3 regions of the Phreatobacter cathodiphilus genome follow, and region 2 is predicted to be linked to each of the others. Evidence: predicted binding sites of a transcription regulator. Region 2 holds the regulator's gene; each other region holds the start of a gene.
What was found. Region 2 encodes LexA, which represses DNA repair genes until DNA is damaged. Its sites were predicted from a motif close to TGTTCNNNNTGTGTTCNG; they were not measured.

Region 1: C6569_RS14345 (YifB family Mg chelatase-like AAA ATPase) is a predicted target of LexA. The motif match lies at 3,734-3,751, and genes of this name have one in related genera.
Region 3: uvrA (excinuclease ABC subunit UvrA) is a predicted target of LexA. The motif match lies at 6,304-6,321, and genes of this name have one in related genera.

The regions. Positions count from the first base shown of each region.
Region 1 is NZ_CP027668.1:2,980,495-2,990,099, forward strand. It holds gene C6569_RS14340 (PAS domain-containing hybrid sensor histidine kinase/response regulator) at 1-1,675, opposite strand, end outside; gene C6569_RS14345 (YifB family Mg chelatase-like AAA ATPase) at 2,136-3,671, opposite strand; gene C6569_RS14350 (Na+/H+ antiporter subunit G) at 3,809-4,168, opposite strand; gene C6569_RS14355 (K+/H+ antiporter subunit F) at 4,203-4,472, opposite strand; gene C6569_RS14360 (Na+/H+ antiporter subunit E) at 4,469-4,960, opposite strand; gene C6569_RS14365 (monovalent cation/H+ antiporter subunit D) at 4,960-6,870, opposite strand; gene C6569_RS14370 (Na+/H+ antiporter subunit C) at 6,882-7,256, opposite strand; gene C6569_RS14375 (monovalent cation/H+ antiporter subunit A) at 7,258-9,605, opposite strand, start outside.
Region 2 is NZ_CP027668.1:1,588,609-1,598,213, reverse strand. It holds gene gltA (citrate synthase) at 1-641, opposite strand, end outside; gene gltX (glutamate--tRNA ligase) at 794-2,212, opposite strand; gene C6569_RS07770 (ComEC/Rec2 family competence protein) at 2,325-4,592, shown strand; gene lexA (transcriptional repressor LexA) at 4,599-5,291, opposite strand; gene C6569_RS07760 (molybdopterin molybdotransferase MoeA) at 5,403-6,605, opposite strand; gene moaC (cyclic pyranopterin monophosphate synthase MoaC) at 6,609-7,094, opposite strand; gene C6569_RS07750 (DsbA family oxidoreductase) at 7,158-7,826, opposite strand; gene C6569_RS07745 (AMP-binding protein) at 7,855-9,510, opposite strand; gene C6569_RS07740 (extracellular solute-binding protein) at 9,507-9,605, opposite strand, start outside.
Region 3 is NZ_CP027668.1:1,473,779-1,483,383, forward strand. It holds gene secF (protein translocase subunit SecF) at 1-257, shown strand, start outside; gene C6569_RS07190 (Mth938-like domain-containing protein) at 259-657, shown strand; gene C6569_RS07195 (phytoene/squalene synthase family protein) at 660-1,532, shown strand; gene C6569_RS07200 (DUF1127 domain-containing protein) at 1,538-1,702, opposite strand; gene C6569_RS07205 (MgtC/SapB family protein) at 1,841-3,118, opposite strand; gene uvrA (excinuclease ABC subunit UvrA) at 3,159-6,080, opposite strand; gene ssb (single-stranded DNA-binding protein) at 6,477-7,007, shown strand; gene C6569_RS07220 (GNAT family N-acetyltransferase) at 7,025-7,573, shown strand; gene C6569_RS07225 (hypothetical protein) at 7,603-8,076, opposite strand; gene C6569_RS07230 (DUF2306 domain-containing protein) at 8,162-8,557, shown strand; gene C6569_RS07235 (MarC family protein) at 8,567-9,196, opposite strand; gene gyrA (DNA gyrase subunit A) at 9,407-9,605, shown strand, end outside.

The DNA of each region.
Region 1 (9,605 bases), 1.4 Mb from region 2:
GGATGGTCAGCGAGGGGCCGCCGGCCGCCGACGGGACGTCGTCCGCCGCACCCTCCGCCTCCGGCGCCCCTTCGGCGGGAACTTCGCCCTGCGCCCGCATCTGCATGACGAGCGAGGCTTCCCGCACCGGGGACACCAGCCAGCCGCCGATCCCCTTCTCGCGCCAGGCGGCGATCGCCGGACGCTCTGCCGGGCGCACCAGCAGCACCGTGCGCCGGACCCGGTCCTTCAGGGCGTCGAGGACCGTGGCGACACCGTCGTCGCCCAGCCGGTGATCGATGATCGCCGTGTCGTAGCGGGTATCGGCGGGAACCCCCTCGGGATCGCTGCAGGCCGCCGCGTCGGCGCCGCGCGCCGACAACCGCCGCGTCAGCGCCTCCCGCTCGATCGGCGACGGCGAGACGACGAGCACGGAGAGCCCCGGCAGCCGCTCCTCCGGCTCGACGGCGCCGGAGGCCAGCGTCATGGGCAGACGCACCGTGAAGGTGGCGCCGGCACCGGGCGCCGTGGCGACGGAGAGGGTGCCGCCCATGAGGGCGACGATGCGACGCGAGATGGCAAGGCCGAGGCCCGTGCCTGCGTGGCGGCGGGAGAAGGTCGTCTCGCCCTGCTCGAACTCGCCGAAGATGCGCTCCACGTCGGCGGGAGCGATGCCCGGGCCGGTATCGGCCACGGTGAGGATCAACTGGTCGGCCTCGCGTGCCGCGGCGATGGTGACCCCGCCCGCCTCGGTGAACTTGACCGCATTGCCCGCGAGATTGAGCAGGACCTGGCGCAGCCGGGTAGCGTCCCCCACGAGCCGCGAGGGGACGTCCGGCGCGACGGCGGTGGCGACGTCGAGCCCCTTGGCCTGGGCCCGCGGCCCGAGCAGTTCCGCCGCGCCCTCGATGATCGGCAGGAGGTCGAAGGGCGCCTCGTCGAGATCGAGGCGGCCCGCCTCAATCTTGGAGAAGTCGAGGATCTCGTCGATCAGCGCCAGCAGCGTCTCGCCCGAACCCTTGACCGCCTCGGCATAGGTCCGCTGCTCCGGCGACAGGCCGGTGTCGAGCAGGAGATCCGCCATGCCGAGAATGCCGTTGAGCGGCGTGCGGATCTCGTGGCTCACCGTGGCGAGGAAGCGGGACTTCGCCGCGTTGGCGCTCTCCGCCCGTGCCCGCGACGCGGCCAGCGCCGCCTCGGCCGCCTTGCGGTCGGTGACGTCGCGGCCGACCGACTGCAGCTCCTCCGGACGCCCGTCGCCGTCGAGGACGGCATGGTGACGCCATGCGATCCAGCGCCGGCCGGTGGGGGTGGCGACGAGCTCGTCGATGCTGCGCGATCCGTCGGGCTCTCGCCGCTCGTCGGAGCGGTCGACCACCAGGGGCGTGTCGCCGCGGCCGACGAGCTCCGCCGCAGGCGCGCCGACGAGGTCCCCGAAGGCGCGGTTGGCGAAGGTGATGATGCCGTCGGCGTCGCGCCGGACGATCAGGTCGCCCTGGGCGTCGATCAGGCCGCGGTGGCGCTCCTCGCTCTCGGCGAGTTCGAAGACCCGGTCCGTCAGGGTCTCGACCGTGTCCTCCAGCGCCGCCGTCTTGCGCAGCAGGGCGCGGCGGGCATGGAGCAGGTGAAACAGGGCCGCCGCGAAGGCGACGCCGAGCGCTGCCGCACCACCCGCGACGAGGGCGAAAGCATCCACGGCAAGTCTCCACGCGCCACCCGGCCAAGCCGGCACGACTCTAGGCCGACAGGGTTGACGGGGTGTTACCGCAGGCGGCGCGAGGCCGGGTGCCGCCGCGGCGCGGGAGGGGCGGGCAGGCGCGGCGCCTCAATCCCTGCGCAGTCGGCGGCCGTCGCCGCGCGGGACGGTGCGGCGATCGCGGTGGCCCCGCCGGGACCTGAGGTCAGGCGGCGGCGCGCAGGGCATCGGTGGCGCCGCGGCGGTCCGAGACGGTGCGGCGACCGCGGTGGCTCCGCAGGGACCTGAGGTCAGGCTGCGGCGCGCAGGACATCGGTGGCGCCGCGGCGGCCCGGGACGGTGCGGCGACCGCGGTGGCTCCGCGGGAACCTGAGGTCAGGCTGCGGCGCGCAGGGCATCGGTGGCGCCGCGGCGGCCCGGGACGGTGCGGCGACCGCGGTGGCTCCGCCTGGACCTGAGGTCAGGCGGCGGCGCGCAGGGCATCGGTGGCGCCGCGATAGCTGATGGCCTCCGCAAGATGGACGCGGCGGACGGCGGCGCTGGCGTCGAGATCGGCGATGGTTCGGGCGAGCTTCAGCACCCGGTGATAGCCGCGGGCCGTGAGGCGCAGCGCCTCCGCAGCGTCCCGGAGCAGCGCGAGCCCGGCGGCGTCGGGCGCAGCCACCTCGTCGAGCACGGCCGGCGGCGCATGGGCGTTCAGCCGCACCGGCAGCCCCTGGCTCTCGTAGCGGAGAGCCTGGACCCGCCGCGCCGCAGCAACCCTGAGGCCGATCTCGTTGCTGCCCTCCGCCGGCGCCGGCAGGATGAGGTCGGCGGCGGCGACGGCGGGCACCTCGATCACCATGTCCATCCGATCGATGAGAGGCCCGGAAATCTTCGCCTGGTAATCGGCCATGCAGCGCGGATTGGGCATGCGGGGGCAGGCGAATCCCGGCTCGGTGGCCTTGCCGCAGCGGCACGGATTCATCGCCGCGACGAGCTGGAACCGGGCGGGAAAACTGACGCGCTGGTTCGCCCTGGCGATGACCGCCTCGCCCGATTCGATCGGCTGGCGCAGGCCGTCGAGGACATGGGGCTGGAATTCCGGCAGTTCGTCGAGGAACAGCACCCCGTGATGGGCGAGCGACACCTCGCCCGGGCGCACCCGAAGCCCACCGCCGATCAGGGCCGCCATCGAGGCGGAATGGTGGGGATTGCGGAAGGGCCGGCGCGTCGTCAGCTGGCCGCCTTCCAGCTCCCCGGCCACCGAATGGATCATCGAGACCTCCAGCAGCTCCGCGGCCGTCAACGGCGGCAGGATGGAGGGCATGCGGCTGGCGAGCATGGACTTTCCCGAACCCGGCGGCCCGTTCATCAGCAGCGCGTGGCCTCCCGCCGCCGCGATCTCGAGCGCACGCTTGGCGCTCTCCTGACCCTTGATGTCCCGCAGGTCGGCGAGCGGCGCATCCACGGTCCGGATCCCCGGCATCGGCCGGGAGAGGACCTGCGTGCCGCGGAAATGGTTGGCGAGCTGCACAAGATTGTCCGGCGCCAGCACCTCCACGTCCTCCCCGGCCCAGGCGGCCTCGGGGCCGCAGGCGGCGGGGCAGATGATGCCGAGCCCGAGGGCGTTGGCCGCCATCGCCGCCGGCAGCACCCCCGCCACCGGCGTGATCCGGCCGTCGAGCGCGAGCTCGCCCAGCACCACGAAGCCGCCCAGTGCATCGGGCGGAATGGCACCGATGGCCGCCATCAGGCCCAGCGCGATGGGCAGGTCGAAATGCGAACCCTCCTTCGGCAGGTCCGCCGGCGCCAGATTGACGGTGATCCGCTTCCCCGGCAGCGCCAGCCCGGACGCCACCAGGGCGGAACGGACACGCTCGCGCGCCTCGCTCACCGCCTTGTCGGGCAGGCCGACGATGTTGAAGACGATCTGACCGGAGAGGACATGGACCTGCACGTCCACGGGCTTGGCCTCGATGCCCTCGAATGCCACCGTCGCGACGCGTTGCACCATGGCCCACCCCCCGCAGCCATCCTGCACGAAAGCCGCACCGGAACAATCCGGGAACATACGGATGTTCCATTTTTGTTCGCAGGCAGGCAACGTCGCGAAGCCGTCGTGCGGCACCGCTTCGGGAGCCATCGGGGCAGTCAGTCGTCCCCGCGCCGTGTATCCGCGGTCGTCGTCCCGAGGGTTGCCCAGCCGCCACTCGCCCGCACGTCCGGCAGGTGAGGCCGCAGGTCCGGGTGTCTGAGGATGTAGGCCTTGGCCACGAGATGGGCCGTGACCGGGGCGGTGATGAACAGGAACAGCGTGATCATCAGTTCGTGGAAGGAGGGCATCCCCATGGCGAAGGTGAAATAGACCATCGAGGCGATCAGGAGTGCGCCGATGCCGAGCGTCGTCGCCTTGGTCGGCGCATGCAGCCGCCGCATCATGTCCGGCAGCTTGGCGAGGCCGAAGGAGCCCACGAGCAGGAAAAAGCTGCCCGTGAGAAGGAGTGCGGTCACCAGGAGATCCACGATCCACGCCGTCATGTCGGCCTCACTCGATCACGTTGCCGCGCAGCAGGTACTTGCAGAAGGCCACCGTCGACAGGAAGCCGACCATGGCGAAGAGCAGGGCCGCCTCGAAGAAGATGGTGACCCCGAACCAGATGCCGAGCACGACGACGAGGCCGATCGCATTGATGACCATGGTGTCGAGCGCCAGCACGCGGTCGAGCGCGTGGGGGCCGACGGCGAGGCGGTAGAGGTTGAGGAGGAGGGCGAGGGAAATCGCCGCGAGGGCGATCAGACAGGCCGTCGCGATCATGCGAAAATCTCCATGAGACGTCGTTCGTAGCGCTGTTTGATGGCGGTCACCGTGGCCTCGGGATCGTCGGTCTCCAGGCAATGGACGAGGATGGCGGTGCCGTCGGCCGACAGGTCGGCGCTGACCGTGCCCGGCGTCATGGTGATGGTGCCGGCGAGAATGGTGATGGCCTCCGGATTGGTGAGGTCCAACGGAACGCGAATGAACTGCGAGCGCAGGCTGTCGCCGCGGCGAAACAGGATGAGCCAGGCGACCTGGATGTTGGAGACGACGATGTCCCACAGCACGACCAGGGCGAAGTCGACGATCCGCCAGGGCTTGCGGAACCGCGGCCGGTCCGGCCAATAGGCCTGGGTCAGCAGCGGCACGGCGAGGCCGAGGGCGAGGCCGAGAACGGCGTTTCCGAGGGAGACGCTATTGGCGAGCGCCATCCACACGCCGGTGATGACGAGCGTGAGGGCCGGCTGCGGCAGGAGGCGCGTGCCCATCAAGGCCTCCCTGCGGCGGCGGTGGCCGCGGGGCCGAGCACCGCACGCACATAGGCGCCGGTGTCGAGGGTCTGCGCCGCCGTCAGGCCCATCTCGCGCCGCACCGGGCCGGCCAGGGCGGTGAGCGCCACCGTGGCGCCGAGAAGGATCGTCAGGACCGCGACCGGCAGCGGCTGCAGCCGCGGCGGTGCCGGGACGCGTGCGCGCGCGGGTCGCTCATACGAGGCGTGCGAGGACGACGCCTGGCTCGGCATCCCCTCCCCCGTCGTGCCCTGCCCCGGCGCAACAGGCGCGGACGCGCCCTGCTTCGCCGCAGCCTCGCCGGGCGCCACCCCGGCGGGGAGTTCCGGTGCGTCGGCCGTCGAGGATACCGCGTGCGGCGCCGGTGTCGCCATCCCGGGTGTCACGGCCGCGTCGGCTGTCGAGGATGCCGCGTGCGGCGCCGGTGTCGCGATCGCGTGTGTCACGGCCGCGTCGGCTGTCGAGGATGCCGCGTGCGGCGCCGGTGTCGCGATCGCGGGTGTCACGGCCGCGTCGGCTGTCGAGGATGCCGCGTGCGGCGCGGCCGCCGGGCCCGCGGGCGCCGCGCCCCTGGCCGGCTTCCAGAACACCACGCTGCCGGCGCGGGCGAAGGCGAGGATCGCCACGAGGCTCGTCGCCAGGATCATGCCCCAGATCCAGACGGCCGCGGTGCTGCCGCGGCTCGCCTCCATGATCATCAGCTTGCCGAGGAAGCCGGAGAGCGGCGGCAGGCCGGCCATGGCGACGGCGGTGGCGAAGAACAGGCCGGCCAGCAGCGCCGGATGGGCGAGCGGCGCCGGCACCAGCCGGTCCTCCGCTGTCCCGCGCTGCGGCACGAGCATGTCGACGAGGAGGAACAGGCTCGCGCCCGCCAGCGTCGAGTGCAGGACGTAGTAGAGCCCGGCGCCGATGCCCCCGGTGTCGAACAGGCCGAAGGCGACGAGCAGCGAGCCCATCGACCAGACGACGGCGAAACAGGCGAGGCCGAGGAGGCTGCGCGCCGCCAGCATGCCGATCGCCCCCACCGCGAGGGTCGCCAGCGCCGCCGGCAGCATCCAGGGCGTGACGATGCCGGCGAGCGCCCCGGCATCGGCCCCGAAGATCAGCGTATAGACCCTCAGGATCGTGTAGGCGCCGACCTTGGTCATGATCATGAACAGGGCCGCCGAGAGGCCCGGTGCCGCCGCATAGGCGGTGGGCAGCCAGCCGTGCAGCGGCGCCACCGAGGCCTTCAGCGCGAAGACGAGGAACAGCATCACGGCGCCGACCCCGAGCAGCGCCGTGTCTCCCGCCGGCACCGCGGCCACCTTGCGCGCGAGGTCCGCCATGTTGAGCGTGCCGGTCACCGCATAGATGGTGCCGACGGCGAAGAGGAACAGCGTCGAGCCGATGAGGTTCACCGTGACATAGCGGAAGCCCGCCTTCAGCCGCCGCGCCCCGCCGCCATGCAGCATCAGCCCGTAGGAGGCGATCAGCATCACCTCGAAGAAGACGAAGAGGTTGAACACGTCGCCGGTCAGGAAGGCGCCGTTGACGCCCAGCACCTGGAACTGGAAGAGCGGATGGAAGTGCCGGCCGCGCAGGTCCCATCCGGCCGTGGCATAGACCACGATGGCCAGCGCCAGCACGGCGAAGAGCAGCACCATGGTCGCCGACAGCCGGTCGAGGATGAGCACGATGCCGTAGGGCGCCGGCCAGGCGCCGACGAGATAGGGCCGCACCGTGCCGTCCTGCGCCAGCCCATAGAGGCCGACGGCGACCGCCAGCAGGGCGGCGGCCGCGGCGATGGAGATCACCCTCTGGGCGGCGAGATTGTGGCGGCTGGCGAGGATCAGAAGCGGCGCCACCACGGCCGGCAGAACCAGGGGAACGACGATCCAGTGGGTCATGGCTGTCTGCATCACGGCCGCGCCAGGTCTGTCGTCACCGTCGCGTCCTCACCCGCGACGGCCGAGGGATCGCCCTCGACCGAATCCGAGCCGGTCTCCAGGAAGCCGCGCAGCGCCAGCACCACCACCAGAGCGGTCATGCCGAAGGAGATGACGATGGCGGTGAGCACGAGGGCCTGCGGCAGCGGATCGGCATAGCCGGCCGCCCCGCTCGCATAAATCGGCGGGCGGTTGATGGTCAGGCGGCCGGTGGCGAAGAGGAACAGGTTCACCGCATAGGAGAGGAACACGGTGCCGATGATCACCGGGAAGGTCTGGCGCCGCAGCACCAGATAGACGCCGACGGCAGTCAGAAGTCCAATGCCGGATGCGACGAGAACTTCCATGTCAGACCTCCCCCCGCGCGCCGGCCGCAGCGCCCCGCCCGGGCGCCGACAGCCTGATGTCCACCGGCCCCTCCGGCACGGGGCTGCGCTCGGCGCGCGCCTCGATGCGCGAGATCTGGGCGAGCGCCAGCAGCACCGTGCCCACCACCGCGAGGAACACGCCGGTGTCGAAGGCCATGGCGGTGGCGAGTTCCACCTCGCCGATCAGCGGAATGTGGAAATAGCCGAAGGAACTGGTCAGGAAAGGCCGGCCGAAGAGGAGCGAGCCGAGGCCCGTCAGACCGGCGATCACCACGCCGGCGCCCACCAGCGTGTGGGCGTCGAAACGCGCCCGCTGGTGGCTCCAGGCATAGCCGCTGGCCATGTATTGCATGATGTAGGCGATGGCGATCACCAGTCCGGCGATGAAGCCGCCGCCGGGCTGGTTGTGGCCCCGCAGGAAGATGAACACGCCCACCGTGAAGGCCAGCGGCAGCATGGCCCGTGTCGCCACCACCAGGATCAGCGGGTGGGCCTCGGCCGATTCCAGCCCCTGCCGCATGGCGGCGAGGCGCCGCGCCGCCGGCCCGCGCAGGGCGGTGTCGAGCAGCGCGAAGATGGCGAGCGCGGCGATCCCCAGCACGATGATCTCGCCGAAGGTGTCGAAGCCGCGGAAATCGACGAGGATGACGTTGACCACGTTGGTGCCGCCGCCGCCGGGCTTCGCCTGGGCGATGTGATAGTCGGAAATGGTGGTGAAGTCGCGCGTCAGGATGGCGAAGGCGAGCGCGGCGACGCCGGCCCCGGCCGCCACCGCGATCGCGCCGTCGCGCACCTTGCGGCGCGTCTCGGTCTCCGCCGGCGTCGTCTTGGGCAGGAGGTTGAGGGCAAGCAGCAGCAAGATGGTCGAGACCACCTCGACCGAGATCTGGGTCAGCGCCAGGTCGGGCGCCGAGAACTGGATGAAGGCGAGCGAGACGATGAGCCCGACGACGCTGGTCAGGATCAGCGTCAGCAGCCGGTTGCCGTGTTTCAGCACCACGACAACCGATGCGGCGATCAGCGCCGCCCAGGCGACGAGGGCGACGAGATGGACGGGCAGCATGGCGCGCCCGCCGGCTCCGTGCTCGCCGCGGGCGAAGGCCCAGAGGGCGACGACCAGAACCGACACCGCGACGATGGCCAGGGTCCGGGGCAAGGATTCGACATTGGCGCGGCGCGTGAACCAGCGGGACGCGAAGACCGCCGCGGCCACGACGGCGTCGAACAGCCCCTTCGCCTCCGGCCGCGGCCAGGGCGCGCGCCAGCGCGCCAGAAGCCCATGGCCGCGGAAGGCGACGAGCCCTCCGACGACCGCCGCGACGCTCATGAACAGCGCCGGCGTCAGGCCGTGCCAGAGCGACAGCGAGTAGTAGGGCAGCGGCGCCGCGCCGATGACCGCCTGGGCGGTGCGCGCCACGATCGGCCCGGCGATCAGCGCCGGCAGCAGGCCGATGGCGACGACCAGCACGACCAGCAGCGCCACCGGCAGCCACATCCCGATGCCGGGATCGTGGGGGTGGTGGGGATAGTCGTGGCGCACCGGGCCGGCGAAGGTGCCGACCGCGAGCCGCACCGAATAGGCGACCGAGACGAGCGCCGCGAGAGTGGCTCCCACCGGGACCAGCCAGCCGAGGCCGCCCAGCGGCCCGGACGCGGCCGCCTCCAGCATCATCTCCTTGGACAGGAAGCCGTTGAGCGGCGGCAGCCCGGCCATCGAGGCGGAGGCGATGCCGGCCAGCACCGCCGTCACCGGCATCAGTTTCGCGAGGCCGCCGAGTCGTCGGATGTCGCGCGTGCCGGCCTCGTGGTCGACGATGCCGGCGGCCATGAAGAGCGCCGCCTTGAAGGTCGCGTGATTGAGGATGTGGAAGACGCAGGCCACCGCCGCATAGGGGGTGCCGAAGCCGAGCAGCATCACCATCAGGCCGAGATGGCTGACGGTGGAATAGGCGAGGATGGCCTTCAGGTCGTCCTTGAACAGGGCGATCCAGGCGCCCACCAGCATGGTGACGAGGCCGACCGGGGCGACGACGGCGACCCACAATTCGGTGCCGGCGAGCACCGGCCACAGCCGCGCCAGCAGGAAGACGCCGGCCTTCACCATGGTCGCCGAGTGCAGATAGGCCGAGACCGGCGTGGGCGCCGCCATGGCGTGCGGCAGCCAGAAGTGGAAGGGGAACTGGGCCGACTTGGTGAAGGCGCCGGCGAGCACCAGGGCGAGGATCAGCGGATAGAGGGGCGAGGCCTTGATCACCTCGCCGCGCGTCAGGAGCACACTGAGCTCGTAGGAGCCGCCGACATGGCCGAGCACCAGCATGCCCGCGGTGA
Region 2 (9,605 bases):
GCCTTATACTCCTCGGCCGGCACGGAGAAGCACATGCGCAGGAAGTTCGAGGCGTAGTCGAGCGAGTTCTGCGGATACACGAAAGGCTGGCCGATCGAGTACTTGTAGGCCATGGCGGCCAGGGTCGGCAGCTTCGCCACGAGGCGGATCGAGGAGATCATCCGCTGGTGCGGGTCGGCGATGTCGATGGAGTCGTGGTAGAAGGCCGAGAGGGCGCCGACGGCCGCCACCATCACCGCCATCGGGTGGGCATCGCGGCGGAAGCCGGTGAAGAAGCGGCTCATCTGGTCGTGCACCATGGTGTGGTGCGTGACGCGGTAGTCGAAATCGGCCTTTTGGGCGGCGGTCGGCAGGTCCCCGTAGAGCAGCAGGTAGCAGGTCTCAAGGAAGTCGCCGTGCTCGGCGAGCTGCTCGATCGGGTAGCCGCGATAGAGGAGCACGCCCTCGTCGCCGTCGATATAGGTGATCTTGCTCTCGCAGCTCGCCGTGGAGGTGAAGCCGGGATCGTAGGTGAACATACCGGTCTGGGCGTAGAGCTTGCCGATATCGACGGTGGACGGGCCGACGGTGCCGTTGGAGATCGGCAGCGGGATGGTCTTGTCGCCAAGAGTGAGTGTCGCGGTCTTTGCACTTGCGGACATCGGCAACCCCTTGAATTTCCTATCTGAATATGCGTGCCCGCCCATGGTGCAGAGCACCCGTCGCGCCGTCATGACCGGATAGACGCTTTTTGACCATGCGGCAAGCACGTGGGGCTGCGTAGGCCCCGCCGTGCGACATAGGTATGACGCCTTCAGGCCGGCATCTGGTCGGCGATGCGGGCGAGGCTCTCTTCGCGGCCAAGCACCTCCAGCACGTCGAAAATGCCGGGAGACGTGGTGCGGCCGGTCAGCGCCGCGCGCAGCGGCTGAGCGAGCATGCCGAGCTTGACGCCGCGCGCCTCGGCCTCGGCCCGCACCGCGGCATCGGTCGCCGCAGCGGTCCATTCGGGCAGGGCCGCGAGGCGCTCGTGCAGCGCAGCGAGGTGGCCGCGCGCCTCCGGCGAGAGCAGGGCGGCGGCCTTGTCGTCGACGGCGAGCGGGCGGCTGGCCAGAATGAATCCGGCGCCGTCGATCAGTTCGAGGACGGTCTTGGCGCGCTCCTTGATACCGGGCATCGCCTTCAGCACCTGGGCGCGGCGGGCGGGGGTCAGCGCCGCGGCGATGTCGGGCCCGCCCTCGATATGGGGCAGAATGTCGTCGATGGCGGCGAGCAGCCGGTCGTCCGCGGCGTGACGGATGTAGTGGCCGTTCACCGCCTCGAGCTTGGCGAAGTCGAAGCGCGCCGGCGAACGGCCGACGGCGGAGAGGTCGAAGGCCTCGATCATCTCCTCGGTGGAGAAGAACTCCTTGTCGCCCTGGCTCCAGCCGAGGCGCACGAGATAGTTGCGCAGCGCCTCCGGCAGGTAGCCCAGCGCCCGGTACTGCTCGACGCCCAGCGCCCCGTGGCGCTTGGAGAGCTTGGCGCCGTCCGGCCCATGGATCAGCGGGATATGGGCCATGGCCGGCACCGGCCAGCCCAGCGCCTCGTAGATCTGCGTCTGACGTGCGGCATTGGTCAGGTGGTCGACGCCGCGGATGATGTGGGTGATGCCCATGTCGTGGTCGTCCACGACGACCGCGTGCATGTAGGTCGGCGTGCCGTCGGAGCGCAGCAGGACGAGATCGTCGAGGTCCTTGTTGGGGATGACGACGCGGCCCTGGACGAGGTCGTCCACCACGGTCTCGCCGTCCTGGCGGGCCTTCAGCCGGATCACCGGCTTGAGGCCGGGGGGCGCCTCGGAGGGATCGCGGTCGCGCCAGCGCCCGTCATAACGCGGCGGACGGCCTTCCTTCATGGCGAGGGCCCGCATCTCGTCGAGCTCCTCGGGGGTGGCGTAGCAGTGATAGGCGCGCCCGGCGGCCAGCAACTGGCGCGCCACCTCGGCATGCCGCTCGGCGCGGGCGAACTGATAGATGGTCTGGTCGTCCCAGCCGAGGCCGAGCCAGGACAGGCCGTCGAGGATGGCGTCGATCGCCTCGGTGGTCGACCGCTGGCGGTCGGTGTCCTCGATGCGCAGCAGCATCTTGCCGCCGGTCTTCCTGGCATAGAGCCAGTTGAACAGGGCGGTGCGCGCGCCGCCGATGTGCAGGAAGCCCGTCGGGGAGGGAGCGAAGCGGGTGACGACGGTCATGATTCTTCCGAAGACGACAGGGGAAGCCGGGCCGCGTTAGGCTCGGCGCCGGAAAGCGCGTGGCTGTAGCATGTTGTGAAGGGCTTGGGGAGCGGCCCATGGAGACGGCGCGTTGAGGGGACGGGCGAGAGCCATCGCCGCCGTGCTGGCCGGCCGCGCCGTGCCGCCGGCGGGCCTCGCCGTCGCGCCCTTCGCGGAGGCCTGGCGCGCACGGCTCCTCGCCTGGGGCGCGCTCGAACTGGAGCGGGGGCGGGCCTTCCTGATGCTGCCGGTCGCGATGGGCACCGGCATCCTCCTCTATTTCGCGGCGCCCGAGGAACCGTCGCTGGCGGCGCCGCTCGGGCTCGCCGCGGCTCTCGCGCTCCTGGCGATGCGGCTGCGCCATCGCTACCGCGCCTTCCTCGTCGCGACGGGGCTCGCCGCCGTCGTCTGGGGCTTTGCGGCGGGAACGGTGAAGACGCGCCTGATGGCCCATCCCGTGCTCGCCGCGGAAACCGGGTTGCTGCGCATCGAGGCCTGGGTGGAGGGGGTGGAGCGGCGCGAGGCCGGCGACCGGCTGACGCTGCGGGTCGTCACCGTCAGCCCGGCGCCGGAGCGGAGCCCCCAGCGCATCCGCGTCACCAGCCGCACCCGCACCACGGCGGTGCCGGGCCAGCCGGTGGCGCTGACGGCGCGGCTCAGGCCGCCAGCCGATCCCGCGGCTCCGGGCCAGTATGATTTCGGCCGCGACGCCTATTTCATGGGTCTCGGCGCGAGCGGTTTCGTGGTCGGCCCCGTGACGGCGGCGACACTGACCTCCGAGCAGCCGCTCGGCGTGCGGCTGCGGGCCGCTCACGAGCGGATGCGCAGCGCCATCAGCGAGCGTATCCGCGCCGCCATACCCGGGACGTCCGGCGCCATCGCCGACGCCCTCGTGACCGGCCGGCGCGACGGCATTCCCGAGGGCATCAACGAGGCCATGCGGGCGGCCGGCACCTACCACATCCTGTCGATATCCGGCTTCCACATGGCGCTGGTGGCGGCGCTGGTCTTCGCCCTCGTCCGCGGCGGGCTGGCCCTCGTCCCGGCGCTGACGCTGAGGCGCCACGTCAAGGCCTGGGCGGCGCTGGCGGCGCTCGCCGTCGCCACGGCCTATCTGGTGATCTCGGGAGCGGAGGTGGCGACCCAGCGCTCCTGGATCATGATCGCGGTGGTGCTGGTGGGCGTCGCCCTGGACCGCGGGGCGCTGACACTGCGCACCCTGGCGCTGGCCGCCCTCGCGGTCCTCGCCATCGCGCCGGAAAGCCTGCTGGGGCCGAGCTTCCAGATGTCCTTCGCCGCGACGCTCGCCCTCGTCTCCGGCTATGTCACCCTGCGGCCCTGGGCCGAGCGCCATTCGGGCGATCCGGCGGGATGGGGGCGGTCTCTGCTCATCGTCACCAACGGCATCATCGGCCTCGCCGCGAGCTCCTTCGTCGCATCGCTGGCGACCACGCCCTATGCGGCCTTCCACTTCAACACGGTCCATCTCTACGGCGTGGCGGGCAACCTCATCGGCGCGCCGATCATCGAGTTCTTCGTCATGCCGCTGCAGATCCTCGCGCTGCTGCTCTGGCCCTTCGGCTGGGACCGGCCGGTCTGGGCCCTGGCCGGGCTCGGCATCGACCTCTTCGTCCGCTCGGGGGAATGGGTGGCGTCCTGGCCCGGCGGCCGCGTCATCGTGCCGTCGCTGGCGCCGTCCGGGCTGCTGGTCCTGTCGGCGGGCTTCATCGTGGTCGCCTTGCTGTCGACGCCGCTGCGCTGGCTCGGCCTGCCGTTCGTCGCGCTGGGCCTCGCCCTCGCCCCGGCGGGGCAGCGTCCGCTGATCCTGGTCGACGCCGAGGGGGCGACGGTCGCCGCCCGTGCGCCGGACGGGCGGTTACGGGTCGTTTCCGCCCGCGGCAACCGCTTCGCCGTCCAGCGATGGCTCACCGCCGAGGCGGACGGCCGCAGCGCGGTGGACGAGAGCCTGCAGCAGGGCGTTCGCTGCGATCCGCTCGGCTGTGCCATGCCGCTGGCGGGGGGAGGGCGGATCGCCGTGCCGCGCCACCCGGACGCGCTCGCCGACGATTGCCGCGAGGCGCGCATCGTCGTCACGCGGCACGATCCGCCGGAGGCCTGCGCGGCGGTGATCGTCGACCTGCGCGCCATCGCCCGCACCGGGGCCGTGCGCCTCCACGAGAACGCCGGGGCCTTGCGCGTCGAGGCGGCCCGGCCGGACGGCACCGACAGGCCGTGGTTCCGGCCGCGTCCGCCCGGAACCACCCCGGTGCTCGTCAGGGCCCCGGCGCGCACTCCGCCCGCGACGCAGAAGGCGTCGGCAACGGACGAGATCGAGGATGATGTGGAGCCGGCTCAGTAAAAGGGCTCAGTAGCGGCGGATGAGGCCCACCAGCTTGCCCTGGATCTGCACCCGGTCAGGCCCGAGGACGCGGGTCTCGTAAGCGGGGTTGGCGGCCTCCAGCGCGATGGAGGTGCCGCGCTTGCGCAGCCGCTTCAGCGTCGCCTCCTCGTCGTCGATCAGGGCGACGACGATGTCGCCGGTCTCGGCGCTGTCGCCCTTGCGGATGAGCGCCAGATCGCCCTCCAGGATGCCGGCCTCGATCATCGAATCACCACGCACCTCAAGGGCATAGTGCTCGCCGCGCGCCAGCATTTCCGGCGGGACCGACACCGTGGACATACGCTGTTCGATGGCTTCCCGCGGCACGCCCGCGGCGATGCGGCCCATCAGCGGCACGGCGACGGGCATGGCCACGTCGTCGTCCTGAGCCGGCGGCCGGACGCGGCCGAGGGAGCCCTCGATGACGCTCGGGGAGAACTTGCCGCGGGCCGGACCAGCGGACTGCTCCGGCTGGCGAATCACCTCGAGGGCGCGGGCCCGATTCGGTAGCCGGCGAATGAACCCACGCTCCTCCAGCGCCGTGATCAGCCGGTGGATGCCGGATTTCGACTTGAGGTCCAGCGCCTCCTTCATCTCGTCGAAGGAGGGGGGCACGCCGCTTTCCTTCAGCCGCTCCTGGATGAAGCGGAGAAGTTCATGTTGCTTGCGCGTCAGCATCGGTTCCCGTCCCCTGCAGTGCCGTCGGCCGACTCAACCGAACAGATCATGAACAATCACTATCTGTTCTTTATGTGTTCCGCAACCGTTGAGATCCGGTAAAGGCGCCGCCTAGCGATCGAGCCGCAGGATCCGGCAGGGGGAGCCGGCGGCGACGGCCGGCGCATGCGGCGCCCTCAGGATCAGCGCCTCGGCCTCGGCCAGCACCCGGATCATGGAGGAATCCTGGACGGGGAAGGGGGTGGCGACCAGCCGCCCGTCGCGCTGCGCGAGGCTCGCCCTGAGGTGGTCGGCCCTCAGGTCGTTCGCCGGGACGTCGGCACCGAGGACGGCCTCTTCGGGCTCCTCGGCCGAATCGCCGCGGCCGGCGAGGCGCAGCAGGAGCGGCCGCAGGAAGAGCATGGAACAGACGAAGGAGGCGACCGGGTTTCCCGGCAGGCCGAGCAGCCGCATGGCTCCGAGATCGGCCATCATCAGCGGCTTGCCGGGGCGCATGGCGATCTTCCAGAAGCCGGGTTCGGCGCCTTCCGCGGCGATCACGTCACGCATCAGGTCGTATTCGCCCACCGAGGCGCCGCCGGAGGTGACGAGCACGTGGTGACCGCTCTGCCGGGCGAAGCGCACGCGCTCGAGCGTGGCGTCGAGGCGGTCGGGGGAAATGCCGAGCAGGGTCGGCTCGCCGCCGGCCCGGCGGACGACGGCGGCGATGGCGAGGGCGTTGGACGAGACGATCTGGCCAGGACCCGGCACCGTTCCCGGCTCCACCAGTTCGTCGCCGGTCGACAGGATGGCGACGCGCGGACGGCCGTGCACGGGCACGATGGCGTGGTTCATGGCGGCGGCGAGCGCGAGGCGCCGCGGATTCATGAGCGTGCCGGCGGCAAGGCCGGTCAGTCCCTCGGTGAAGTCGAGCCCGCGGCGGCGGATGAACTGGCCGGGCCGGGCGGTGCCGGCGATCAGGACACGGTCGCCCTCTCGTGCCGCATCCTCCTGCATCACCACGGCATCGGCACCGACGGGCACGCCGGCGCCGGTGAAGATTCGGACGGCCTCGCCCGCCGCCATCTGTCCCGCAAAGCCCCGGCCGGCCGCCGATTCGCCGATGACGGCGAGGCGACCGGGAAGGTCCGCGGCGCGCACCGCGTAGCCGTCCATGGAGGAGACGTCCTCGGGCGGCTGGCTGCGGCCGGCGACGAGGTCGCGCGTCAGAACGCGGCCGTCGCAGTCGCCGACGGCGATCCATTCTTCAGGGAGGGGTTCGGCGCCCGCCAGGACCCGGGCCAGCGCCTCATCGACGGGTAGCAGCCCCGCCATGGCTCACGGGGCCCTGTAGGGGCCGGAGGCGCCGCCGGTTTTCTCGACGAGGTGGATCGCCTCGATCCGCATGCCGCGGTCGACCGCCTTGACCATGTCGTAGACCGTCAGGCAGGCCACCGAGACCGCGGTGAGCGCCTCCATCTCGACGCCAGTCTGCCCCGACACCTTCACGGTGGCGCTCACCCGGACGCCGGGAAGGCCGTCGTCGGGGGTCAAGTCCACGGCCACCTTGGTCAGCAGCAGCGGGTGGCAGAGCGGGATGAGCTCATGGGTGCGCTTGGCCGCCATGATCCCGGCCAGGCGGGCGGTGCCCAGCACGTCGCCCTTCTTGGCGTCGCCGGCGCGCACGATGGCGAGGGTCTCGGGTTTCATCACCACCCGGCCCACCGCCACTGCGGTGCGTTCCGTCGCCGGCTTCGCCGAGACGTCGACCATGTTGGCCGCGCCGCTGGCGTCGAGATGGGTGAGGCTGGATGACTGTGCCATGGAACCGACCTAGCGCCTTCGCGGCGGCTCTGCAACGACCGCGCCCGCAGGGGCGGCCGGCGGTCAGGCCACCGTCTCGGAGGCGGCCTGGCGGATGGCGCCGGCGATCGTCTCGGGAGCCTCCGCGCCGGCGATTCCATAGCGCCCCGCGACGATGAAGAAGGGCACGCCGGTCACGCCGATCCGCTGGGCCGAGGCATATTCGCGCCGGGTGCGCTCGACGTCGGCGTCGGTGGGAAAGAGTTCGGCGAGCAGGGTCCCGTCGAGACCGCAGGCCTCGCCGATCGCGATGAGTTCGTCGTCGTCGGCGAGGTTGCGGCCCTCGACGAAGAAGGCGGTGAACAGCGCCTCCACCACGCGGCTCTGGATGTCCGGCGAGCGGGCCCAGAGGATCAGGCGATGGGCGTTCAGGGTGTTGGGAGCGACCTCGATGCGGTCGAAGTCGAAGGCGATCCCCTCCTCGGCACCGATGCCGGTCAGGCGTTCGTGGATCTGGCGAACGCGGTCGGGATCGCCGAACTTGTCCAGCATGTACTGGCGCCGCGGCTTGCCCTCGGGCGGGAGCTCGGGGGCGAGCTGATAGGGCCGCCAGCGGATCTCGGTGGCGATGTCCGGCGTCAGGGCCAGCGCCTTTTCCAGCCGGCGCTTGCCGACGAAACACCAGGGACAGACGACGTCGGAAACGACGTCGATCGTCAGCGTCTGCGGCGTCGGGAACGGGGTGTCGGCCATGGCGGGCTCCCTGGGGCAAAGCCCAGACTTAATACCCCGCGGCCGCGCGCGCCACGCTCAGCAGTTGTGCGAGGGCGGAATGGGCGTCCCCCAGCGGGTCGAGGATGGCTTCGGGCTCGCGCGGGCGGGTGTCCTCGAAGGGAAGCTGACCCGCCTGGCGCGTGCCGCCGGGGATGGCGAGGGGGGTAACGCCGGTCTCGATCAGGCGGCCGGCGAGGCCGGCGATCGCGCGGCCGTCGCCGACGACGCCGGAGACCCGGTCGCCGAGCAGCGGGTCGGGCCGGATCACCGGCGCGATCTCGCGGCCGGCCTCGACATAGGCGGCGCGCAGGGCGGCCTCGGCGAAGCGGCGTCCGCCGATCGAGACGACGCCCGGCTCGCGCGAACCGATGGAGAGACTCTTGCGCGCCTTGTCGGCGGCGGCGGGAAGGCCGGTGTCGCGGAAGCCGCCCTCGTCCACGGACCAATAGGGCGGAACCCCGTTCTCCGCACCGGGCGGAAAGGCGGCGCGGGGCACCATGGCGCCGCGCAGCTCCAGCCGCCCCTCGGGGCCGACGCGGGATTCGACCAGCACCGGCGACTGGCCGCTGCCGGAGGTGTGGGTGTCGGGGCCGAGCATGATCGCGCCGGCGCCGTCCTTCAGGGCGCGGGCCACCGCCGTCTCGCCGATGCCGAGGAAGACGTCGACGGCGAGGCCCTCGGCGATCGCTTCGGCGAAGGCTTCGGCCTCGACGGGCCGGCGGGAGAACAGGGCGAGGTGGCGCAGAGACGGACGCTGGGCGAGCGGGGCGGAGACGATCGCGGCGGCCGCGGCAGCCGGCAGAACGGCGTGGGTGGCGCCGTCGGGCGCGAGCCGGTCGAGGACGATGCGCAGGGCGAGCGGCGGATGGGCGACGAGGGTGCCTCCCGACATCAGCCAGGGCACGATCTGCAGGGCGAGCCCGGCGAAACAGTCGGGGGCGAGTGTGGCGGCGAAGACGGAGTGTTCGTCGGGAACGCCGGCCATGAAGGCGGCGAGGCCGCCGGCTATCAGCTCGTTGTGACTGCGGGCGACGGCGATATGGCCCTCGGCCACCGCGTCGGGGGTCACCACCGCGACGTGGTCGGCGGGATTGTCGGGACGGGCGATCTCCACCCGTTCGGCCGCGGCGGGATGGGCCAGCACGTCGTCGAGCGGGATGACGCCGTCGAGCGAGGGACCGCCGAGCGAGAGGACGAAGCGCACGGAGAAGGTTTCCGCCGCGGCGAAACGCATCATGTCGGCGCAGTCGACCGGACCGGCGCGACCTGCCGTCAGGATGGCGCGGGCGCCGATGCGCTGGAGATGGGCGGTGGTTTCGCGCCGTCCCCAGCCGAGCGGGATGGGCGCGGCGACGAGGCCGGCGCGCATGAGGGCGAGGAGGGTGATGACGGCGTCGCTCGACAGTGCGAACTGGGTCGCGACCACGGCGTCGGTCGGCAGGCCCATGTCCCTGAGGCGGCCGGCGAGGGCGTCGACCAGACCGTCGAGCTCGGCCCAGGAGAGCTGGCGCGGCTCGCCGCCGATGAGGTGGGGGCGGTTCGGCGCGTCGGTGAGCGCCCGCGCGGCGGGACGGATCTCGGCGGCGCGGCGCAACAGCGAGTCGAGCGTCGCGCGGCCCGCCAGGCCCGAGGCCGTCCCCTTCCTGCCACGCCCGAGAATCACTGTTCGTCTGCCCCACCGGCGTCACGACGCCACCACGTCTCAACGAGATAGCCGAAAACGGATGATTCGGCAGGCATGCCGATATGATTCCAACG
Region 3 (9,605 bases), 110 kb from region 2:
TCAACTCTACCCTGTCGCGCACCACCATCACCGCCACCACCACCTTCCTCGCGCTGCTCGGCCTGTTCTTCTTCGGCGGCGAGGTCATTCAGGGCTTCACAGCCTCGATGCTGGTGGGCGTCATCGTCGGCACCTATTCCTCCATCTTCATGGCCGCGCCGATCCTCATCTATCTCGGCCTGCGCCAGGGTGGCTTCGGCACGGCCCGCGCCGAGGCCGAGGACGGCGAGGGAGCCACGGCCAAGGCCAAGGCCTGACGTGCCGCGGGGCGAACCGCTCAAGGTCCTGCACGAGGGGTTCGTTCCCGGGCGGTTCGCCATCGACGCCTATGGCCGCGGCGGCTTCCGCTTCGCCGAGATGAGCCACCGCGGGTCCATCCTCGCGCTCCCCTCCGGCGTCCACGCCTGGCCGCCCAGGGAGGGCGCGGCCCTGACCCCGGCCGATTTCGCCGCGGTCGTGGCCGAAGGCGCGGACATCGACGTGCTGCTCCTCGGCACCGGTTCCGCCCCGGTTCCTGTCGACGACGCGGTTCGCTGGGCGCTGCGGGAGGCCGGCATCGGCCTCGACGTGATGGCGACCGGCGCTGCCGCGCGCACCTACAACATCATGCTGGGGGAGAACCGCCGCGTCGCGGCCGCCCTCGTCGCGGTGCCCTGACGGTGGCGCCGCTCCCGCCCTCCGCCACGCTCGCCGCGGCCTATGACCATTGCGACGCGCAGGTCCGCGCCGGCGACAAGGACCGCTGGCTCGCCGCGCTCTTCGCTCCCTCCGACCGCCGCGGCGACCTGGTGGCGCTCGCCGCCTTCAATCTCGAGATCGCCTCGGTGCGGGACCGCGTCTCCGAACCCTTACCCGGCGAGGTGCGGCTGCAATGGTGGCGCGACGTGCTGACGGGCGAGGGTCGGGGCGACATCACCGCCCATCCGGTGGCGGCGGCCCTGCTGGACGTGATCGGCCGCCACAACCTGCCGATCAAGCCGCTCATCGATCTGATCGACGCGCGCGTCTTCGATCTCTACGACGATCCGATGCCGTCGGTTGCCGATCTGGAGGGCTATTGCGGGGAAACCAGCGGGGCGCTCATGCAGATGGGCGCTCTGGTGCTGGCCGAGGGCGATGATCCGCGCACCGGGGATCTCGCCGGCCATGCCGGCATGGCCTATGCGCTGACGGGGCTGCTGCGCGCGCTCGGGCTCGGCGCGTCGCGCGGCCAGGTCTTCATCCCAGCCGACATTCTCGCCGCCGAGGGTATCGGTCGCGACGAGGTGGTGACGGGGCGCGAGTCGGACGCCATGCGGCAGGTGCGCGATGCCGTCGTCGCCATGGCGCGGCGGCATGCGGCGGCAGCGCAAGAGCTCGCTCGCGGGGCTGATCGGCGCACCGTCGCCGCCTTCGTGCCGCTGGCCACGGTCACGCCGCGGCTCGCTCTGCTGTCGCGCCAGCGCAACCCCTTCGCGCCGCCACCGGACGTGGCTCAGTGGCGGCTGCAATGGGCGATGTGGCGCTTCGCGCGGCGCTTCGGCCGCGCTTGATCGGCTCAGGCGGCGTCGGCGACCTGGCGGGCGATGTACTCGATCTCGCCGCGCTGGAAGCCGAGATCTGCGAGCGCGCGGTCGTCGAGCTGGGTCAGCTCCTCGCGGGTGCGCAGATAGACGAGATGGGCCTTGAAGCGGGCGATGAGGGCGTTGAGGAGGTACAGCATGGCGATCGGTCCTGATCCGGACGGGCCTGTCGTGACCCGTCGCTTGCCTCCTAGATAGTCATTATGCTGCAGTTGCGAGATGAGAAATTGTGCACCGCAGCTATGCGATAGGCACATGCGATTGTTAACGAATTCTGATCAGCCGAGGAGGCGCACCGCATGGAACGCGGCGGCGCCGGCGATAAGAGCGGCGGCCGAGGCGGACGCGAAGAGCAGCCCGAAGCGCCAGGAGCCGAGCATCAGCCCGTAGGCCGCCTTGGCGATCGTGTTGCTCGTCACGGCCACCACCATGGCGAGGGCCGCCACCTCCGCCGACAGGCCGCCGCCCAGCAGACCCGCGGTGGTGACGACCGGCGCGTCGACATCGGCCAGCCCGGTCAAGGCGGAGACGGCGATGGCGCCGGTATCGCCGAACCAGGCGGCGGCGGCCCGGGTGGCGAAGGCGATGGCGGTGAGCAGGACCGCCATCTGGAACACCTGCCGCAGGTCGAAGGGATTGGCCGTCTCGCTGCTGCCGTGGCCCTGCGTATCGCGCCGCGCCAGCCATAGGGCCGCGGCGACCATGACCGCACCTGCCGCCGCGAGGGTCGGCGCCACCGTGACGAGGAGCGACGGGGCGAGGACGAGGACCAGCAGGCAGGTGCGCGCATAGGACACGACGCCGGCGCCGAGGGCCCCGGCGACCAGCCGGTCCGGTTCGCCGGCATCCACCGAGCGCCGCGCATTGGTCACGGTCGTGGCGGTGGACGAGAGGAGCCCACCGACGGCTCCGGCCACCAGTTCGCCGTTGCGCTCGCCGAGCAGTTTCACCGCCACGTACCCGGCGAAGGAAATGGCCGCGACGAGAATGGCGAGGGTCCAGATCCGCGCCGGCGACACGCCGCCGAAGGGGCCGAAGGGATCGGTCGGCACCAGCGGCAGGATGACGAAGGTCATGGCCAGCAGCACGATGGCCGAGCGCAGCTCTGCGAAGGTCAGCGCCTCGACGAAGCGGTGCAGCGCCTCCCGCGCCGCCAGGATCGCCACCAGCACGACGCCGGCCGCCCCCGCGAGTCGCATGTCGCCGAGCACCGCCAGCACCCCGAGAGAGAAGGTGACCATGCCGGCGACGACGGAGGTGACGCTGTAGGACTGTTCAGCCTGCTGCTCGCGGTATTGGAACAGGCCGAAGACGAGGGAGAAGGCGACGAAGACGCCGACCACCACGACGCCGCCCGGCCCGCCGCCGGTGCCGCGGAGGGCGAACTCGAGCGCGCCGGCGATGCCGCCGAGCATGCCGACGAGCGTATAGGTGCGCAGCCCCGCCGTGCGCTGGCCGTCGTCTTCCGCCCGGTCGCGCCAATGCCGCTCCGCCCCGACGAGCGCACCGACGGCGATGGCGACGCCGAGCCGCTGGGCGAGTTCGAGTTCCGTCATGCCCTTACACGCCCCTCGCCACACCCGCCCGGCTTGGGCCCTATTCCGCAGCCTCGCTCTTCACCTTCAGCGGCCTGCGGGTGAGCACTTCTGCGAGAAAACGGCCGGTGTGACTACGCTTTTCCTTGGCGATCAGTTCCGGCGGGCCCTCCGCGACAACTTCGCCGCCGCCGTCGCCACCCTCCGGCCCCATGTCGATGACCCAGTCGGCGGTCTTGATGACCTCGAGATTGTGCTCGATGACGAGGACCGAATTGCCCTGGTTGACCAACTCGTGCAGCACTTCGAGCAGCTTGGCGACGTCGTGGAAATGCAGGCCCGTCGTCGGCTCGTCGAGGATGTAGAGCGTCCGCCCCGTGGAGCGCCGCGACAGTTCCTTCGACAGCTTGACCCGCTGCGCCTCGCCGCCCGACAGGGTGTTCGCCTGCTGGCCCACGTGGATGTAGCCGAGGCCGACCTCCGACAGGGTCTTGAGGATGTCGCGCACTCTGGGCACGGCCTTGAAGAACTCGACGCCCTCGTCGACGGTCATGTCGAGCACGTCGGCGATCGACTTGCCCTTGAACACCACCTCCAGGGTCTCGCGGTTGTAGCGCTTGCCCTTGCACACGTCGCAGGTGACGTAGACGTCGGGAAGGAAGTGCATCTCGATCTTGATGACGCCGTCGCCCTGGCAGGCCTCGCAGCGCCCGCCCTTGACGTTGAAGGAGAAGCGGCCGGGCTCGTAGCCGCGCGCCTTGGCCTCGGGGAGCCCTGCGAACCATTCGCGGATCGGCGTGAAGGCGCCCGTATAGGTGGCGGGGTTCGACCGGGGCGTGCGGCCGATGGGCGACTGGTCGATGTCGATGACCTTGTCGAGATGTTCGATACCCTCGATGCGGTCGTGCGGGGCAGGGGCATCGCTCGCCCCGTTCAGCTTGCGCGCCACCGCCTGGTAGAGCGTGTCGATAAGGAGGGTCGACTTGCCGCCGCCGGAGACGCCGGTGATGCAGGTGAAGAGCCCCAGCGGAATGTCCACCGTGACGTTCTTCAGGTTGTTGCCGCGGGCGCCGACGATCTTCATCGAGCGGCCCTTCTGCGGCTTGCGGCGCTTGGGCAGCGGCACGCCGAGTTCGCCCGTCAGGTACTTGCCGGTGAGCGAGGCGGAATCGGCCATGATCTCCGCCGGCGTGCCCGCCGCGACGATCCGGCCGCCGTGGATACCGGCGCCGGGGCCGACATCGACCACGTGGTCGGCCTGCAGGATGGCGTCCTCGTCATGCTCGACGACGATGACCGTGTTGCCGAGGTCGCGCAGCCGCTTCAGCGTGCCGAGCAGGCGCTCGTTGTCGCGCTGGTGCAGGCCGATCGAGGGTTCGTCGAGGACGTAGAGAACGCCGGTCAGCCCCGAGCCGATCTGGCTGGCGAGACGGATGCGCTGGCTCTCGCCCCCCGAGAGGGTTCCCGAGTTGCGGCCGAGGGTGAGGTAGTCGAGGCCGACGTCGATGAGGAAGTGGAGCCGCTCGCGGATCTCCTTCAGGATGCGGACGGCGATCTCGTTCTGCTTGGCGTTGAGCTGTTCGGGCAGTGCCCCGAACCAGGCGCCCGCGCCGCGCACCGACATCTGCGAGACCTCGCCGATATGGCGGCCGCCGACCCTGACCGCGAGCGCCTCGGGCTTGAGGCGGAAGCCGGAGCAGACCTTGCAGGGCGTGTCGGAGACGTAACGGGAGATCTCCTCCCGCGCCCAGTCGCTCTCCGTCTCCTTCAGCCGCCGCTCGAGATTGCGCACCACGCCCTCGAAAGTTTTGGTCGTCTCGTAGGACCTCAGGCCGTCGTCGTAGCGGAAGGTGACGGTCTCCTCGCCGGTGCCGAAGAGGATGGCGTGCCGCGCCTTCTCCGGCAGCTTCGACCAGGGCGTGGTCAGCGAGAAGCCGTAGTGTTTCGACAGCGCGTCGAGCGTCTGGGTGTAGAAGGGGGAGGTGGATCGTGACCAGGGGCCGATCGCGCCCTTGCGCAGCGACAGGTCCTTGTCGGGAATGACGAGATCCGGGTCGATCGTCTGCTCGACTCCGAGCCCGTCGCAGGCGGGACAGGCGCCGAAGGGGTTGTTGAACGAGAACAGCCGCGGCTCGATCTCCGAAATGGTGAAGCCCGAGACCGGGCAGGCGAACTTCTCCGAGAAGAGCAGCCGCATCGGCTCGCCGCCCTCGGTCTTGGCGTCGGCGAACTCGATCACCGCGATGCCGTCGGCGAGCTTCAGCGCCGTCTCGAAGCTGTCGGCGAGGCGGGTCGCCATGTCGGGCCGCACGACGATGCGGTCGACCACCACGTCGATGTCGTGCTTCAGCTTCTTGTCGAGGGCGGGAGCGTCCGCGATCTCGTAGAAGGCGCCGTCGATCTTGACGCGCTGGAAGCCCTTCTTCTGCCAGTCGGCGAGCTCCTTGCGGTACTCGCCCTTGCGGCCCCGCACGGCGGGCGCCAGCAGGTAGAGCCTGGAGCCCTCCGGCAAGGCGAGGGTCTTGTCCACCATCTGGCTGACGGTCTGGCTCTCGATCGGCAGGCCGGTGGCCGGTGAATAGGGTACGCCGACGCGGGCCCAGAGCAGACGCATGTAGTCGTAGATCTCGGTGACCGTACCGACGGTGGACCGCGGGTTCTTCGACGTCGTCTTCTGTTCGATGGAGATGGCCGGCGACAGGCCGTCGATCTGGTCGACGTCCGGCTTCTGCATCATCTCGAGGAACTGGCGCGCATAGGCCGACAGACTCTCGACATAGCGGCGCTGGCCCTCGGCATAGATCGTGTCGAAGGCGAGCGAGGATTTGCCCGAGCCCGACAGGCCGGTGAAGACCACCAGCGAATCCCGGGGGATCGTCAGGTCGACGTTCTTGAGATTGTGCTCGCGCGCGCCCCTCACGGAAATGAAGCGGGAATCCGGTCGGCGGACGTCGTCGCGGAACTTGTCGAACAGGTCGCTCATCTCAACAGGCCTTCGGGCGCCCCGGCGGGCACGCTGCGCGGTTTCAGGCTAGGCACGGTCTCGGCAGGGACGTGGCAGCAGGATGCCGGCCGTCCCCAAGGTAGAAACGCCGGAGCACCGGCGCCAGACCTCTGCGGGACCGGATGGCAGCCGTGCGCCCGGAATCGCCCCCCGGCGAGGCCGCCGACTCCGCAGGAGTATAGAAAGCCTTGCCATGTGCGGCAAGAACAAATAAAGAACACGGACGGGGTGCGGCGCGTCCGCTCCCGCAATCTGGGGATAGTTCGCGAAAGCGGAAGGGTCTGGTCGTGACGCCCGACCGCGAACGTGGGAAGCCTCGGGCCGATGTGAGCGCAAGGCGCCCCGGGCAACGGCTGCGGGGAGGGGAGAGCGACGATGGCAGGCAGCGTCAACAAGGTCATCCTGATCGGCAATCTGGGCCGCGACCCCGAAATCCGCCGGCTGAACAACGGGGAGCAGGTCTGCAACCTGCGCCTCGCCACCACCGAGACATGGCGCGACAAGGCGTCGGGCGAGCGCAAGGAGCGCACCGAGTGGCATCAGGTGGTGATCTTCAACGAGAACCTCACGCGCGTGGCCGAGCAGTACCTGAAGAAGGGCTCCAAGGTTTATGTCGAGGGCCAGTTGCAGACCCGCAAATGGACCGACCAGTCGGGCGTCGAGAAATATTCCACCGAGGTGGTGCTGCAGCGGTTCCGCGGCGAAATGGTTCTGCTCGACAGCCGCGGCGGTGGTGGCGGCGGGGGCAGCGGCGCCGATTACGGTGACGAGAGCTTCGGCGGCTCCGGCGGCTTCGGCGGCGGCGCCATCGAGGGTCGCTCCGGCGGGGGGCGATCGGAAGCGCCGCGGCGGTCCGCTGCGCCTGCGGGCGGCCGCCCGATGGACGACGACGAAATTCCGTTCTGATCTGCGGAGCGGCCGGGATGGCCTCCCACGCCACCGGGGCGGGAGCGGTGCGCCTACGGCGGGCCGAGGCCGGTGATCTGCCCTTCGTCCTCACGACGGAGGGCATGCCGCACAACGCCCTGCGCATCAGCCGGTGGCCGCGCGAGCGTCACGAGGCCTGTCTCGCCGACCCGGACTTCGCCTATTGGCTGGCCCTGGGCGATGACGGCGCGCCGCTCGGCTATGCCATCCTGAAGGGCCTGACGGATCGCAACGGCAACGTCGCGCTCCAGCGCATCTCGGTGGCGGCGCCGGGGCAGGGGACGGGCCGCGCCTTCCTGATCGGACTCGTCGAGCTGGCCTTCACACAGACGGCCTGCCACCGCTTCTGGCTCGACGTCTTCACCGACAATCCGGTCGCCCGCGCCCTCTATGCCGGCCTCGGCCTCGTCGAGGAGGGCGTGATGCGCGAGAGCGTCGTCAGGGCCGACGGCCGTAGGGCGAGCCTCGCGGTCATGTCCATCCTCCGCCCGGAATGGCAGGCGCGTCAGGCCGGCTGCCAGGCTTCGGCAGGGCGGCCCGAATAGCCCTCTCGACAAGCCGGCCCTGAAACGCCTCAGGCCATCGCGGGAGCGATGATGGTCCGCAGCGCCCGTCCGCCGAACAGGCCGGCGGCGAGGCCGGTGACCGCAGCGAAGGCGACGACATACACGAGGCCCGACACCGCCGCGGGCGCGACCGCCGTCATGGCGCCGTGGACGAACTTGGCGCTGAACAGTGTCATCATCCCTGCCAGGGTGAGGCTCTCGCCGGCGAGCCGCACCCGTCCGCCCCCTTTGGCGAGGATCCAGCGCCCCTGCAGGCGATAGCCCGCCGCCGCTCCCGCGGCATAGGCGAGGGCGTGGGCGCCGAGGGCAAAGCCCGCATGGGGAAGGGCGACCAGCGTCGGGACGGTGACGAGCCCGACCGCGGGCAGCAGGAAGACGACGGCCATGGGCAGGCTGCGCTCCTGTCGCGACTTCAGGCCGAGCAGGACGAGGGCGGCGAAGAGCGGCCAGACCCAGAGCGGGACGGCGGTGAGGATCGGCATGGGATTTCCTTTCGTGGTGATGTGAAGGCGATTGACATACTCCGGATAAAATGTAAATGACATTTGCATAACGTCGGAGAGACCCATGACCCTCGAACCACTGCTCGGTGCGCCTCTCGCCATCCAGCTTCACGCCGTCGCCGCCCTTTCGCTGATCCCGCTAACGGTCGTCCAACTGGGGCGCCGCAAGAGTGGCGCTTGGCATCGGCGCATCGGCTGGGTCTGGGTGGTGATGATGACCTTCACCGCCGTGTCCTCGTTCTGGATTCACGGGAACAAGACGATCGGTCCCTTCAGCACCATCCACCTCCTGTCGGTGGCGACGCTCGTGACCCTCGCCTATGCGATTGTCGCGCGCCGGTCCGGCCACATGCGCGGCCATCGCCTGGGCATGCTGGGCGTGGCGGCAGGATGGGCCGGGGCAGGGCTCTTCACCCTGCTGCCCTACCGCATCATGGGACAGGTGGTCTTCGGCGGCTGAGCGTCTCCCTCAGGCCCTCAGCGCCGCCCTGACGCCGTCCATCACGAACTGCACCGCCAGGGCCGCGAGGATGATGCCGAGAAGGCGCGACACCACCGCGTTGCCGAGCGTGCCGAGCAGCGCGTTGACCGCCTCCGCCATGCTGAGGCAGGCCCAGGAGACCAGAACGACAACGGCCAGCACGGCGATCAGCGCCGCCATGGTCGCCGGACTGCCAGAGGCCTGACCGGCCAGGAGCAGCGTGGCGGTGATGGCGCCCGGCCCCGCCAGCAGCGGAATCGCCATCGGGAATGCGGCGACGTTGACGATATGCTCCTTGTCGATGGCCTCGCGCGCCGTCTCGCTCTTGCGGCCCGCGCGCAGGCCGAAGACCATTTCGAAGGCGATCCAGAACACCAGCAGGCCGCCGGCGATGCGGAAGGCCGGCAGGGAAATGCCGAGCTTGCGCAGCAGCCAGTCGCCGAAGAAGGCGCAGGCCGAGAGGATCAGGAAGGCGATGAGACAGGCGCGCCAGGCCACCTGGCGCCGCTGCGCCGCCGAGAAGCCCTGGGTGACCGCCAGGAAGATCGGCACGAGGGCGAAGGGCTCGACGATCACGAACATCGTGACGAGCGCGCTGGTGAGGAATTCGACGGTCATCGGCGCTCCGTTTCGCTGTTCCCGGGCGGGGATTGTGGGCGTTTGTGTCCCGCGCCGTCCACAACCCTGAAACCACCTCCAGCAACCGATTGAAAAGGCGAGACAATTCCGCGCGGTAAAAGCGCGTTTGGGGTTGGAGATCGGAGCCGGAATCGGCTAGAAGAGGCCGTCCAGCGGGTGCCTCGCGCCCGCCCCACCGGAAGTGTTCTCTTGGCAGACGACGACGACAAGACGCCGGCGGGCGCGACGCCCTCCGACCCGACCGAAATTCGCCCGATCTCGATCACCGACGAGATGCGGCGGTCCTATCTCGACTATGCGATGAGCGTCATCGTCAGCCGCGCCCTGCCGGACGCGCGCGACGGCCTGAAGCCGGTTCACCGGCGCATCCTCTATTCGATGCACGAGA